DNA from 2 places in the Asticcacaulis sp. P4_H10 genome. Region 2 is predicted to be linked to the other one. Evidence: predicted binding sites of a transcription regulator. Region 2 holds the regulator's gene; the other holds the start of a gene.
The links. Region 2 encodes HrcA, which represses chaperone genes, less so after heat shock. Its sites were predicted from a motif close to GTTAGCANTCNNNNNNNNNGANTGCTAAC; they were not measured.
Positions count from the first base shown of each region.

Region 1 (3,414 bases), on a different contig from region 2:
ACCTCTGTGTCGATCAGTCCAATCGGCTGGTATTTCGCCAGGCCGTCGATGACGGCGCGCAACTCCGACTGCAGGTCGAGATGCCGCCATTTGAAGTACAGGAAACCGCGCCACGAAAAGATGCCGTCGGCGAACTGGCTCGCGCTAAGCCGCAACGTCGCCTTCAGGGGCTCCAGTTCCTTGTCGAGACTGTCGGACAGGATCTTGCCGGTAAAGCGCATCGATGCCGTCTTGGCGCCGTCCTGATAGGCGATGTTGATCAGCCGCTCGATTTCCGTGTTGGCAAAGGTAATCATGCTGGAAATGTCGTTGGCCGAAATCCGCAGGTAACAGGCCGCTGGCGCGATGCCCTTGCGCGCCAGCGATTCGCGCAGCAGAAACGGATCAAGCGACGGCAGGGTGTCGAGCACCGCCAGGGTTTCGAGATCCCTCTGGCTTTCACTGTCACTCATGCTCAGCAGTGTGCGCAGGCTGCGGTCATAACCGTTCTGATTGACGAAGAAAGACTCGCCACCCAGCCGCAGGTCATTGGGGTCGAACGGCATGATGACCTTGGTTGCCGACCTGCGCTCCTTCTGGAACAGCTCCAGCTCGTTCGGCCGCAAGGTATGCTTGATAAGGACAGCCTTGTTCAGCTTGGGATTTCGGAAGAAAGGCTTGCTACTGTATTCCGGATCGCTGGCGCTCTGGCTGTTAACCATCGCCAGGTTCAGGATACGGCTGGTTGACGCCGTTTCCGTGATATTGGCAAGGTTGCGAAAATCGCGCTTGGATCTGTTGGCGTTCACGACCGATCCGCCCCGCCAGCACGCGCAATCCGGACACTACTGCACACCGAAAAAGTCACTGCCACATCAGCCCCCGCCGATCGTTTTCTGCCTGTACGCACAAAGGGCGCGTCAAATCTCGATATGTGATCACAGATAACGATTGCCTGAGTCCGATACGCCCGGCGTGGTAAACAAAATCCTACCATTTCAAAAAAGGACTGTGTGGTATGTCATTATTTTTCAGTCGCCGGAGGGCGCAGCCTGTCGTCGCGAGGTTCGTAAAAAATTCGAGCGTACGCACCTTGACTCGGACTGCCCTCATGACTACCTCGAGAGCGCATTAGCACTCATACCTATCGAGTGCTAACACACTTACATTTCATCTGGAGGATATCCCATGAGCTTTCGCCCGTTAGGCGACCGTGTCCTGGTCAAGCGCGTTGAAGAAGAAGCCAAGACCAAGGGCGGCATCATCATTCCGGACACTGCCAAGGAAAAGCCGCAAGAAGGCGAAGTGGTCGCCGTTGGCCCCGGCGCCCGTAACGACAAGGGCGAGCAAGTCGCTCTCGACGTCAAGGCCGGCGACCGCATCCTGTTCGGCAAGTGGGGCGGCACCGAGGTCAAGCTGAACGGCGAAGACCTGCTGATCCTGAAAGAATCCGACATCCTCGGCATCGTTTCCTAATCCCTGAAATTCTGAACTTTTAAAGGAGTCACGAACAATGGCTGCTAAAGACGTACTGTTTGCTTCGGACGCGCGCGACAAGATCCTGCGCGGCGTCAACATCCTCGCCAATGCGGTGAAGGTCACCCTGGGCCCCAAGGGCCGCAATGTCATCCTGGAAAAGTCCTTCGGCGCCCCGCGCTCGACCAAGGACGGTGTCTCGGTCGCCAAGGAGATCGAACTTTCCGACCGCTTCGAGAACCTCGGCGCCCAGCTGATCCGCGAAGTCGCTTCCAAGACCAACGACAAGGCCGGTGACGGCACCACGACCGCTACGGTCCTGGCGCAGTCGATCGCCGTCGAAGGCCTGAAGTCGGTTGCCTCGGGCCGTAACCCGATGGACCTGAAGCGCGGCATCGACAAGGCCGTTCTGGTCGTCGTCGAAGAAATCAAGAAGGTGTCCAAGAAGGTCACGACCAATGCGGAAATCGCTCAGGTCGGCACCATCTCGGCCAATGGCGACACCGAAGTCGGTGAAATGATCGCCAAGGCCATGGAAAAGGTCGGCAACGAAGGTGTCATCACCGTCGAAGAAGCCAAGACGGCCGAAACCGAGCTGGATGTCGTCGAAGGCATGCAGTTCGACCGCGGCTACCTGTCGCCGTACTTCATCACCAACCCGGACAAGATGGAAGCGGTCCTCGAAGACCCTTACATCCTGATCTTCGACAAGAAGATCTCCTCGCTGCAGCCCATGCTGCCGATCCTGGAAGCCGTCGTCCAGTCGGGCCGTCCGCTCCTGATCATCGCTGAGGACGTCGAAGGCGAAGCCCTGGCGACCCTGGTCGTCAACCGTCTGCGTGGCGGCCTGCGCGTCGCTGCCGTTAAGGCTCCTGGCTTCGGCGACCGCCGCAAGGCCATGCTGGAAGACATCGCAGTCCTGACCGCCGGTCAGGTCATCAGCGAAGACCTCGGCATCAAGCTTGAAACCGTCGCGCTCGACATGCTTGGCCGCGCCAAGAAGGTCACGATCACCAAGGAAAACACCACTATCGTCGACGGCGTTGGTGAAAAGTCCGAGATCGAAGGCCGCGTTTCGCAGATCAAGAAGCAGATCGAAGAAACCACTTCGGACTACGACCGTGAAAAGCTGCAAGAGCGTCTGGCCAAGCTGGCCGGCGGCGTCGCGGTTATCCGCGTCGGTGGCTCGACCGAAGTCGAAGTGAAGGAAAAGAAGGACCGCGTCGACGACGCCCTGAACGCCACGCGCGCTGCCGTGGACGAAGGCATCGTTCCAGGCGGTGGCACGGCTCTGCTCAAGGCTTCGCAAGCCCTGAACGACCTGACCGGCGCCAATGACGACCAGACGGCCGGTATCGCCATCGTGCGTCGCGCCCTGCAAGCCCCGATCCGTCAGATCGCCGAAAACGCCGGCGTCGAAGGCTCGGTCGTTGTCAACGCCGTGCTGGCCAACACCAGCCCGACCTTTGGCTTCAACGCCCAGACGGAAAAGTATGTCGACCTGGTTGCCGATGGCGTCATCGACCCGGCCAAGGTTGTCCGCACGGCTCTGCAAGACGCCGCTTCGGTTTCGGGCCTGCTGATCACGACGGAAGCCGCCGTGGTCGAAAGCCCGAAGAAGGACGCTCCCCAGTCCATGGGTGGCGGCGGTGGCGGCATGGGCGGCATGGGCGGTATGGATTTCTAATCCAGCCTCTCAGCACTCAGCTGAAAATGGAAAGAGCGGGTCGCAAGGCCCGCTCTTTTTTATTCCACTGCCATTCGTGCTTGCAGCGGCATCAGCAGGGCCGCCCGCAGGAGTCTGAGCGCCTTGTCATCGCCGTGCAACTGGCGCGCGGCGGCGACATCGAGAAACTCGATATGGCCAAAGAGGGTCTGCGCCAGATCCAGCGCTTCCAGCACCTTCAACGGAATAGCCTGGTCGTTCGCCCGAAAACACAGCAGGGGCGTGTCGCGCGT
Region 1 is NZ_JBFUKH010000004.1:381,284-384,697, reverse strand. It holds gene AC1DON_RS09955 (hypothetical protein) at 1-788, opposite strand, end outside; gene groES (co-chaperone GroES) at 1,168-1,455, shown strand; gene groL (chaperonin GroEL) at 1,493-3,142, shown strand; gene AC1DON_RS09940 (hypothetical protein) at 3,202-3,414, opposite strand, start outside.
Region 1: a site for HrcA is predicted at 1,110-1,138, ahead of groES (co-chaperone GroES). Genes of this name have one in related genera too.

Region 2 (3,414 bases):
CCAACCGCAGCTATACAGCGCAGATCTATCGCGACGGTCCCAATGCCGGCATGACCGGCGACGCCCGCTTCGATATCGTCATCGAAAGCAAGACGGTCATGGCTGGCGAAACGCTGAAGATCCGCCTGGCGCCCGGCGGCGGCATGGCGATCCGTTTCGTCGCCGGCAAGGCCAAGAAATAATGATGAAGCGCATCCTGTTCGTGGCCCTGCTGCTCGCCTTCCCGGCAGCGGCAGAGCCGCGGCTCGACAAGCTTCCGGCCTTTGCGTCAAAGCACGTCGAACCACGCGATGTGACGGTGTTTGTGCCCGACGAATGCCAGGAGGCGACGCGCTGCGCCGTCCTCTACATGCTGGATGGCCAGAACCTCTATACGCCCAGCCCCTATAGCGGCGCCGACTGGGGTGTGGCCGACACCGTGCCGAAGCTGATTAAGGACGGGCGCATACCACCGACCATCGTTGTTGGGATCGACAATATAAATGAGCGCACGCGCGAATATATGCCAGAGCGCGTCTATCGCCTGCTGCCCAAGGACTACCAGGCCCGCGTGCGCGCATTCGAGGACGGCAAGGAACCGAACTCCGATAACTTCCTGCAGTTCGTCGTCACCGAGCTGAAGCCTTTTGTCGATGGCAAGTACCCGACCCTGACCGACGCGGCACATACCGCCATCATGGGATCGAGCATGGGCGGGCATATCGCGCTCTATGCCCACGGCGAATATCCGTCCGTATTCGGAGCATCGGCATCCTTGTCCATGCCGTGGCTGATGGCGTCGTGGGCCATGGACGATGCGCACATCAAGGCCGATACCGCTGTCCTGCGCACGGCCTGGGCCATGTGGCTAAAGACCTCGAAGCTGAAGCCCGGCCGCGACCGCATCTATACCGACCAGGGGACGCTGGAGCTCGACGCCGAATTCACGCCTTACGAAGCGGCGATCACGCCCATCTTTCCGGCGGCGGGCTGGACTAAAGGCCGCGACTTCAAGGCCGAGATTTTTGAGAACACCAAGCACTCCGAAACCGACTGGCGCAAACGGCTGGATATTCCGCTGGTGTTTATGTTGCAGCGCTAAGCCAAAGGCGCCCCCGATTTTTCATAATCGCACATCCCCCTTGGCTGTGGCCGTTGATTTGCTACAATCGCCGCAATGACACTTTCTCCCCACATGTCCGGCCTGATGAATTCGACCGCGCCGTTGAGCGAGCTCGACGCGCGGGCACGCGACATCTTCCGCCACGTGGTGGAAACCTACCTGGAGACCGGTGAACCCGTCGGCTCGCGCACCCTGTCCAAGGGCGGCGTCCATCTGTCGCCGGCCTCCATCCGCAATACCATGCAGGACCTGTCGGCGCTGGGTCTTCTCTCCGCGCCACACACCTCGGCCGGGCGGTTGCCAACCCACCAGGGCCTGCGCCTGTTTGTCGACGGCCTGCTGGAAATCGGCGATCTTAGCGAAGAGGCCAAGCGTGACATCGAAACCCGCCTGACGGCAAAAGGTAATACCTTCGACGCAGCGCTGCACCAGGCCGGAAATCTGTTGTCGGGTTTGGCCGGAGGTGCCGGCCTGGTCATGACCCCGGTGTTTGAGGCTGGCGTCAAGCACGTCGAATTCATCAGTTTAAGCTCGGATCAGGCCCTTGCGGTCATAGTCTATGACGACGGCCGGGTCGAAAACCGCCTGATGCCTCTGCAGGGCGGGATGACCCCGTCCGTGCTGCAACAGGCGTCCAACTATCTGAATGTCCATCTGAAAGGCCGCACCCTCGCAGAGGCGCGTGTAACGCTGAAGACCGAGCTCGACCAGGAACGCCAGATGCTCGACGAAGCCGCCGCGACGCTGATCGAGGCGGGTTTGGCCGTCTGGTCAGGCGGTGACAAGGAAAAGCGCTCTTTGATCGTCCGCGGCCGTGCCAATCTGCTGGGCGGTGCTGAAACTCAGGAAGACCTGGAACGCGTTCGCCTGCTTTTCGACGATCTCGAGCAAAAAGAAGAGCTGATCGACCTGCTCGATGACGTTCGTGACGCTCAGGGGGTAAGAATTTTCATCGGCGCCGAGTCGAAACTGTTTTCTTTGTCGGGTTCGGCTGTTATTGCAGCGCCCTACATGATGAGTGACGGTCGTGGCAGCGGGCCCAAGGTGGTCGGCGCTATCGGCATCATCGGCCCGGCCCGGTTGAATTATGCACGCATCATCCCACTTGTGGACTACACAGCCAAGATTCTGGGCCGCCTGCTCGACTAAGGCGGCTGAACGTTTAAGGACCTATGCGATATGAGTGAACAGACGGAAACTCCTGAAACCGGCGACCTGGAAGCGGACGCCACGGAGCTTCTCAACAAGGCGCTCGAAGAGCTGCAGGCGGAAAACGTCGCGCTCAAGGAGCAGGCCCTGCGATACGCGGCCGAAGCCGAGAACACCAAGCGCCGCGCCGAGCGTGAGTCCAACGACGCCCGCGCTTTCGGCATCCAGCGTTTCGCCACCAGCCTGCTCAACGTCGCCGACGTGCTGCAACGTGCCCTGGCGTCGGCGCCGAATGAGATCACCGATCCGGCTTTCAAGAACTTCGTCGCAGGCATCGACATGACCGAAAAGGAACTGGCCGGTGCGTTCGAAAAGAACGGCGTCAAGAAGATCGCGCCGATGAAGGGCGACAAGTTCGACCCGAACCTGCATCAGGCCGTTATGGAACAGCCCTCGGAGGACGTTCAGGGCGGCGGTATCATCATGGTCATGCAGGCCGGCTACGAGCTGTTCGGCCGCGTTATCCGCCCGGCAATGGTGGCGGTTGCGGCAAAGTCCGCTGGCGCGCAACCGGCGAAGAACGGCTACGACGGCGATGCCGGTGAAGCCGCTGGCGAGACCGTGAATACCCAGGCGTAAAACTTATGGTGTTTGGGGTCTGGGACCCCAAGTCTTCCCTTCAAAGAAAAACCCTCGCCCTAAAAAGGCGAGGGTTTTTCTTTGAAATAAAGGTTTGCGGGGCCACAGGCCCCACACCCCAGAAGCTTTACAACTCGGATAACAACGTATTACGCTCGCCCATTCGGGGAGCGCGTCATGACAACACCATCAGCCGACACACCGCTAAGCACGACAGCCGCGCGGCTTGATTTCGTCGATGCCCTGCGGGGGTTGGTCATCGTGCTGATGGTGCTCGACCACACACGCGATTTCGTCCACCTGACAGGCATGACGGGCAATCCGCTCGATCCGAAAACCACGACGCCGGCGCTTTACGCCACGCGCTGGATCACCCATCTGTGTGCACCTACCTTCGTCTTCCTGTCGGGTGTGTCGATCTTCCTGCAGTCAACTAAGGGAAAGACCGGCTGGCCGCTGTCGCGTTTTCTGCTGACGCGCGGCCTGTGGCTCGTCTTCCTTGAACTGACGGTCGTCAATTTCGG
Region 2 is NZ_JBFUKH010000002.1:235,403-238,816, reverse strand. It holds gene AC1DON_RS05230 (glycoside hydrolase family 97 protein) at 1-182, shown strand, start outside; gene AC1DON_RS05225 (alpha/beta hydrolase) at 182-1,081, shown strand; gene hrcA (heat-inducible transcriptional repressor HrcA) at 1,157-2,251, shown strand; gene grpE (nucleotide exchange factor GrpE) at 2,282-2,890, shown strand; gene AC1DON_RS05210 (acetyltransferase domain-containing protein) at 3,068-3,414, shown strand, end outside.